DNA from 2 places in the Brenneria goodwinii genome. Region 2 is predicted to be linked to the other one. Evidence: predicted binding sites of a transcription regulator. Region 2 holds the regulator's gene; the other holds the start of a gene.
The links. Region 2 encodes PurR, which represses purine synthesis genes. Its sites were predicted from a motif close to CANGCAAACGTTTGCNTG; they were not measured.

Region 1 (3,777 bases), 1.7 Mb from region 2:
ATCCCGCGGCGCCTACTTCCAGACCGCGCAACGCCTTCTGCAACGATTCCTGCTGGGTACGGCCAATCGCCATCACCTCGCCCACCGATTTCATCTGCGTGGTCAGACGGTCGTTGGCTCCCGCGAATTTTTCAAAGTTAAAGCGCGGGATCTTGGTTACGACGTAGTCAATGGAAGGTTCAAACGACGCCGGCGTACGACCGCCGGTAATGTCGTTCATCAGTTCATCCAGCGTGTAGCCAACGGCCAGCTTGGCGGCGATTTTCGCAATCGGGAAACCGGTCGCTTTAGACGCCAACGCTGAGGAACGGGAAACGCGCGGATTCATCTCGATAACGATAAGGCGGCCATTTTTCGGGTTTACCGCAAACTGCACGTTCGAGCCGCCGGTTTCCACACCGATTTCACGCAGTACCGCCATCGAAGCGTTACGCATGATTTGATACTCTTTGTCGGTCAGCGTTTGCGCCGGCGCAACGGTGATGGAGTCACCGGTATGAATCCCCATGGCGTCGAAGTTTTCGATTGAACAGACGATGATGCAGTTGTCGTTTTTATCACGCACCACTTCCATTTCGTACTCTTTCCAACCAATCAGCGATTCATCGATCAGCAGTTCTTTGGTGGGGGAGAGATCCAAACCGCGTTCGCAGATCTCTTCAAACTCTTCGCGGTTATAGGCAATCCCGCCGCCGGTGCCGCCCATGGTAAAGGAAGGACGGATAATGCAGGGGAAGCCGACATCGGCCGCGACGGCCAGCGCCTCTTCCATATTGTGCGCGATGCCGGAACGGGCGGTATCCAGGCCGATTTTCTTCATCGCCTTGTCGAAACGCTGGCGATCTTCGGCTTTATCAATGGCGTCGGCGGTTGCGCCAATCATCGTCACGCCGAATTCAGCCAGCACCCCCTGGCGCTCCAGCTCCAGCGCGCAGTTCAGCGCCGTCTGGCCGCCCATCGTCGGCAGCACCGCATCCGGGCGCTCTTTCTCGATAATCTTGCGCACCACTTCCCAGTGAATCGGCTCGATATAGGTGGCGTCGGCCATTTCCGGATCAGTCATGATGGTCGCCGGGTTTGAGTTCACCAGGATGACGCGATATCCCTCTTCACGCAGCGCTTTGCACGCCTGTGCGCCAGAGTAGTCAAACTCACAGGCCTGGCCGATAACAATCGGGCCAGCGCCCAGAATCAGGATGCTTTTAATATCTGTACGTTTTGGCATTTTCTCGCTCCTGATTATTTGGCGGAAGAACGGTAAGTCTTGATCAATTCAATAAAGTGGTCGAAAAACGGCGCCGCATCGTGCGGCCCCGGGCTGGCCTCGGGATGCCCCTGAAAACTGAACGCCGGTTTATCCGTGCGGTGAATCCCCTGCACCGTCTGGTCGAACAGCGAGATGTGCGTCACGCGCAGCGTGTCGGGCAAATTATTTTCATCAACCGCAAAACCGTGGTTCTGTGCGGTGATGATCACGCGGTTGTTATCCAGATCTTTGACCGGATGGTTGCCGCCGTGGTGACCAAGCTTCATTTTGATCGTCTGCGCACCGCTCGCCAGCGCCAGCAGTTGGTGACCGAGACAGATACCGAATACCGGGATATCCGTTTCCAGGAAAGCCCTAATCGCGCGGATGGCGTAGTCGCAAGGTTCCGGGTCGCCCGGTCCGTTCGACAGGAAAATGCCATCCGGGTTGAGTTTCAAAACCTCTTCTGCCGACGTTTGCGCCGGCACAACCGTCAGGCGGCATCCTCTGTCGACCAGCAGACGCAGAATGTTGCGTTTCACGCCGTAGTCATAAGCCACTACATGGTAAGGCAGTTCGCTTTCCGGCGTGTCGGCCGGCAGATCTCCTTCCAGCGTCCAGCTCCCCTGCGACCAGCGATAGCTTTGCGCGGTGGTGACCTCTTTCGCCAGATCCATCCCTTTCAGCCCGGGAAAAGCCTGCGCTTTTTCCAGCGCCAGTTCGGCGCTCGGTTCGTCACCGGCGATAATGCAGCCATTCTGAGCGCCCTTTTCGCGCAGCAGGCGAGTCAGTTTGCGGGTATCGATATCGGCGATGGCAACGACATTGTTGCGTTTGAGGTACTCAGAAAGGTCTTCTTCACTGCGGTAGTTGCTGGCAATCAACGGCAGATCGCGGATTACCAAACCTTGAGCCTGTATGGAAGAGGATTCTTCATCACTGGCGTTAGTGCCGACATTACCAATATGGGGATAAGTGAGAGTGACAATCTGGCGGGAATAGGATGGATCAGTAAGGATTTCTTGATATCCGGTCATCGACGTATTGAAGACCACTTCCCCCACTGCCGACCCTACTGCCCCGATGGCCCGACCATGGAATTGGGTTCCGTCTTCCAGAACCAATAGCGCTGACTTAATCAAAACACCCTCCAAGGAATAAAAAATCATGTTATTTGCATATTAATTCAGATTAATCGATCTAAATCAACGCAAAAACCACCCTCAAGGTAAATTTTTGGCAAATTGGGCGCATTTTAATGATGACCGGCTAAATTGTCTACTTCAACCGCACTTTTTCCCTTCTTTTTATCCTTTATGGTATAAATACCGTCCCTCAAGCGTAAAAAGGTATGTTAACTAAGGAAAGTAAACGGTTGCCAACCCACATGGCTGAAACAAGTGTATTAATCAACCAATATCGCCGATTATCGGGTTTCAGCAGCCACAAACGCGACTGAAAACAAGAGAAAACAACAAAAAGAAAGGATTTAGTAAAAAAAACAGACCATAGACCAATAAATATAAGTAACGATAAATAATCGCTACTTATATCAATCAGTTAACAATAAATTATCTTTTATAAATCAGCCAATCCCAGCACGTCGCCCATATCGAAAAGCCCGGTTTTTTTATCTTTTAGCCATATTGCGGAACGAACGGCGCCATTTGCAAATGTCATACGGCTGGAAGCCTTATGGGTAATCTCAACGCGCTCGCCAATATCAGCAAACATTGCCGTATGCTCACCGACGATATCCCCCGCCCGCACGGTGGCGAAACCAATACTTTTCGGATCGCGCTCCCCGGTATGCCCTTGCCGTGCGTAAACCGCGCATGTTTTCAGATCCCGGCCCAAAGCGCCGGCGATGGCTTCGCCCATCGCCAACGCCGTTCCTGAAGGCGCATCCACTTTATGGCGGTGATGAGCTTCAATAATTTCGATATCGGTATACTCCCCCATGACTTTGGCGGCTTTCTCCAGCAGTTTCAGCATGACATTCACGCCAACGCTGAAATTAGCGGCAAAAACAATACCGATATCCTGTGCAGCCTCGCGGATAGCGTTTTTTCCCTGTTCATCAAAACCAGTGGTGCCGATAATCATCGACTTATGGTGCTGACGACAAAACGCCAAATGGGCCAGCGTGCCTTCAGGCCGGGTAAAATCGATAAGCACATCAAAATCATCACGGACGGCATCCAGGTTGTCGCTCACCGCCACGCCAGATTTCCCCAACCCGGCCAGTTCACCCGCGTCGGCCCCCACCAGAGAAGACCCCTGACGCTCCAACGCCGCGCCCAATACCGCGCCTGTAGTCTGTTCAACCGCTTGAATAAGCTGACGCCCCATGCGGCCACCGGCACCGGCTACCGCGATACGGATCAATGAATCCTTCATAATGTCTCTCTCTTTGCTATTTCCGCTATACGATGTCGCTAATGAATGTCAAAACGCTGAGTATACGTTAGGTTAACGGGCGTGAAACGCCGCCGCCAGCGTATTTGTCACTCGATTAGACATTACGTCAG
Region 2 (3,777 bases):
CTGTGCGGAAAACCCGCAGCTTGGCAATTTAGGTGAACCTTTCATATACAGCAGAATCGGGTTTTCAGCGATCTGGCGCTGAATTTTTTCAATTGTCGTTGTCGTCATTCTCTTGCTTCCTCAAACCTATAGGATGGCTAACGTCATGTTCATTAACCATGAGCATCTATCAGATGTGCCATTACAGCGCTATCCACTCCATTACATTGTAGCGAGGGCGGCGGCCACAAAAAAACGCCATTTTTTGTGTGGATATAATTTCACCCTACCATAGATTATGGTTGATTAAACTCACAACAAAAACCGCTGGGAAATCCAGCGAAAATTGTCGGGAGACGTTTTTTGACGTCGCACCAGAGATAATCCGTAAGGCAGGCGGTCCAGGATGGCTCGCCGTAAAAAAATCGCCATTAACTTTTTTTCACTATTTTGTATGAATAAAGAGGCCGAACCCACTTTTTTATAATGCCGTTTTCGGGAATACTGTGCGCACTTAGTGATTTAATGACGATGTTCGATCACAGGAATCATGCGTTTATTTACTACTCTCTTCATATTATTTTTCAGTAACCTATTCCTGAATCTAGCGCAGGCGGCGCCTCACACGCCGAATTTATCGCCACGAAAGGCCAGTGTGAATAGCGTACCTGATGGAAATCATAAAAAAACCAAGCAAACGAAGAAGAGTCCCTCAAAATCGCCGACACCGGTAAAAAACAAACAAACAGCGGCCAACAAAACGAACTCCCCCACTAAAATTAAAATACTCCACGTCGCTAAGCGTAAGCCAGAACCCGCGCTATCGAGAACCAAGAGCAGCACGCCGGCGTTAGTTAAGCGGAATCTAATCAAGCGACATGCAGAAAATGATTCCAGACAGGCTGCCGTACATACCAAAGCCAAACCGGGTCTGAAAGGCGAAGCAGAAAAAGGCTTAACGCTGAGCGAAGCGCACAAAAAACGTTATCAGCATGCCAAATTGACGGCGATGAATAAACTGATGGGCCAAGTGGGCAAACCTTATCACTGGGGAGGCTCATCGCCCTTCACCGGATTTGACTGCAGCGGCTTGGTTTATTACGCCTACAAAGACGTGGTGAAAATTTCCATCCCCCGCACCGCCAACGAAATGTATCATCTGCGCGACGCCGCGCCGATTAAGAAGAGTGAATTGGAAAGCGGAGATTTGGTGTTTTTCCGCATCAACAACCGCGGCGCCGCCGACCATGTAGGCGTTTATCTGGGTGACGGCAAATTTATTCAGTCGCCGCGAACAGGCTCGGATATTCGCATCAGCAAACTGAGTGAAGATTATTGGCAGGATCATTACGTCGGCGCGCGCCGCGTCGTTACCCCGCAAACTATTCGCTGAAACCCGTATAAGCGATTCGGGCGCGTTTAAACGCGCCCGAACAGGTGATGACGTAAACCGTCGAGCGGTTCAACGCCGATTAATTCATTACCGCCACAAAGCTAAACACAATAATCATTACCAACGCACCAACAGTGGCGAACAGCGACAACTTCAGGTCAGTATCCATAAGCGTTTCCTTTGTGCACTCGCGTTATCAGAAAAAACAGCAACCGTCTTTGTAATCCCAAGCATACGCTGGGCTAAAACAATATACTGTATAACTGTAGCAATTCTTCCATAGTCCGGCGGCAAAAACGCATACCGCTGTATCACTAATAGTATAAATTACCGCTTCCACTTTCGTGTCAAATCGGACAAAATCCGCTGTTTGATGCCACGCTGCGTATTGGTCGAAAAAAGTCAGCCTTGTCCCTTTAGGTATAACATTCGGCATTCTCCTTCTGAAATTCTGTTTTTTTACATAGAAAGAGAACTTTAAACGTAGGCAAACGATTAACAATATACTTACGACTGCAACGAGTCGGTTAGGAGTCATTTTTACATGGCAACGATCAAAGATGTGGCAAAACGTGCTGGCGTTTCGACCACAACCGTATCACACGTGATCAACAAAACACGTTTCGTCGCCGAAGAAACCAAGGCTGCCGTAAAGGCGGCCATTAAAGAGTTACACTATTCACCCAGCGCCGTCGCCCGCAGCCTCAAAGTGAATCACACCAAATCCATTGGCCTGCTGGCAACGTCCAGTGAAGCGCCCTACTTCGCTGAAATCATCGAAGCCGTTGAAAATAGTTGCTACGCCAAGGGTTACACGCTGATTTTGTGCAATTCGCATAACGATATCGATAAACAACGCGCCTGCCTTTCCATGCTGGCGCAAAAGCGTGTCGATGGGCTGCTGGTGATGTGTGCGGAATATCCTCCCCAATTGCTCGCTATGCTGGAAGACTATCGCAGCATTCCCATGGTGGTTATGGATTGGGGACAGGCGCACAGCGATTTTACCGACACCATCATTGATAACGCCTTTGAAGGCGGTTATATGGCGGGCCGTTACCTTATCGAACGCGGTCACCGGGATATCGGCGTCATCCACGGCATACTGGAGCGAAATACCGGCAGCGGGCGCTATCTTGGCTTTCTAAAAGCGCTGAGCGATGCCGATATTCAAATCCATGACGAATGGGTCGTTCGGGGAGATTTTGAGCCTGAATCCGGCTACAAAGCGATGCAGCAAATTCTGGCGCAGAAACACCGGCCTACGGCGGTTTTTTGCGGTGGGGATATTATGGCCATGGGCGCGATTTGCGCCGCGGATGAGCTGGGACTGCGCGTTCCCCAAGATATCTCGGTAATCGGATATGACAATGTTCGTCATGCCCGGTTCTTCACTCCCGCGCTGACCACCATCCACCAGCCCAAAGAGCGTCTGGGTCAATCGGCCCTGGCGATGCTGCTGGACCGTATCACCAGTAAACGTGAAGACGCGCAGGTCATTGAGGTGCACCCTACTCTGATTGAGCGCCGCTCCGTTGCCGACGGCCCATTTCGCGATTACCGGCGTTATTCCTAAATACCCGCAGCGCTTATACCCCGCAGAAACCAACATATCTCTAATGCTGCTTCAGCCAATTTATACTTGTACCCAGGCTGAAGCAGTCATAAACTAATTTACGGCTTTAAACGACAACAACCATATTTATCACTATCCTTTAGTGTTAAACGCATACGGGACGTGCGTGTTTATTTTAAGGATGAGTGCCCCTACGTATTTGCGTACCGGCTTTTTTCTCTTCATTTTCCTCTTGTCATTCAGAGGGTAGACGATGGGTTATACCCACCGATACCGTTAATGGGTAAAAAATTGTCTATGCTTTCCTTGCAGTTTTCACCTTAAGCAGCAAGGTAGGGAGAAATTATGAGTTCATCATGTGTAGAGGATGTAGAAGACCTGGGGAGTCACGCCAGCTCCTGGTTTCAAATTGTCCGCGAAATGCTGGACATGGCCGATATCAAAATCAACGGTTCGCGCCCTTTTGATATTAAGGTTAAAAACCCTGATTTTTTTAAACGCGTATTGCGTGAAGGCTCATTGGGATTAGGTGAAAGTTACATGGATGGCTGGTGGGAATGCGAAAAGCTGGATATGTTTTTTCATCGCATATTACGAGCCGGTCTGGATAAAAAAGTTCCTCATCACTTGAAAGACATTGCGCGCGTTATCGCCGCAAGGCTAATTAACCTGCAATCCAAAAGACGAGCCTGGATTGTCGGCAAAGAGCACTATGATCTAGGCAACGACCTATTTTCACTGATGCTGGATCCCTACATGCAATACTCTTGCGGTTATTGGAAACAGGCATCCACCCTGGAGCAGGCGCAGGAAGACAAACTGCAGATGA

Region 1: the regulator PurR is predicted to act here: its motif matches at 2,611-2,628, upstream of carA (glutamine-hydrolyzing carbamoyl-phosphate synthase small subunit).

What each region holds. Positions count from the first base shown of each region.
Region 1 covers NZ_CP014137.1:5,134,755-5,138,531, reverse strand. The annotation lists gene carB (carbamoyl-phosphate synthase large subunit) at 1-1,225, opposite strand, end outside; gene carA (glutamine-hydrolyzing carbamoyl-phosphate synthase small subunit) at 1,240-2,388, opposite strand; gene dapB (4-hydroxy-tetrahydrodipicolinate reductase) at 2,825-3,646, opposite strand.
Region 2 covers NZ_CP014137.1:1,462,912-1,466,688, reverse strand. The annotation lists gene grxD (monothiol glutaredoxin 4) at 1-108, opposite strand, end outside; gene ACN28R_RS06615 (C40 family peptidase) at 530-1,372, shown strand; gene cydH (cytochrome bd-I oxidase subunit CydH) at 1,452-1,541, opposite strand; gene purR (HTH-type transcriptional repressor PurR) at 1,917-2,948, shown strand; gene cfa (cyclopropane fatty acyl phospholipid synthase) at 3,294-3,777, shown strand, end outside.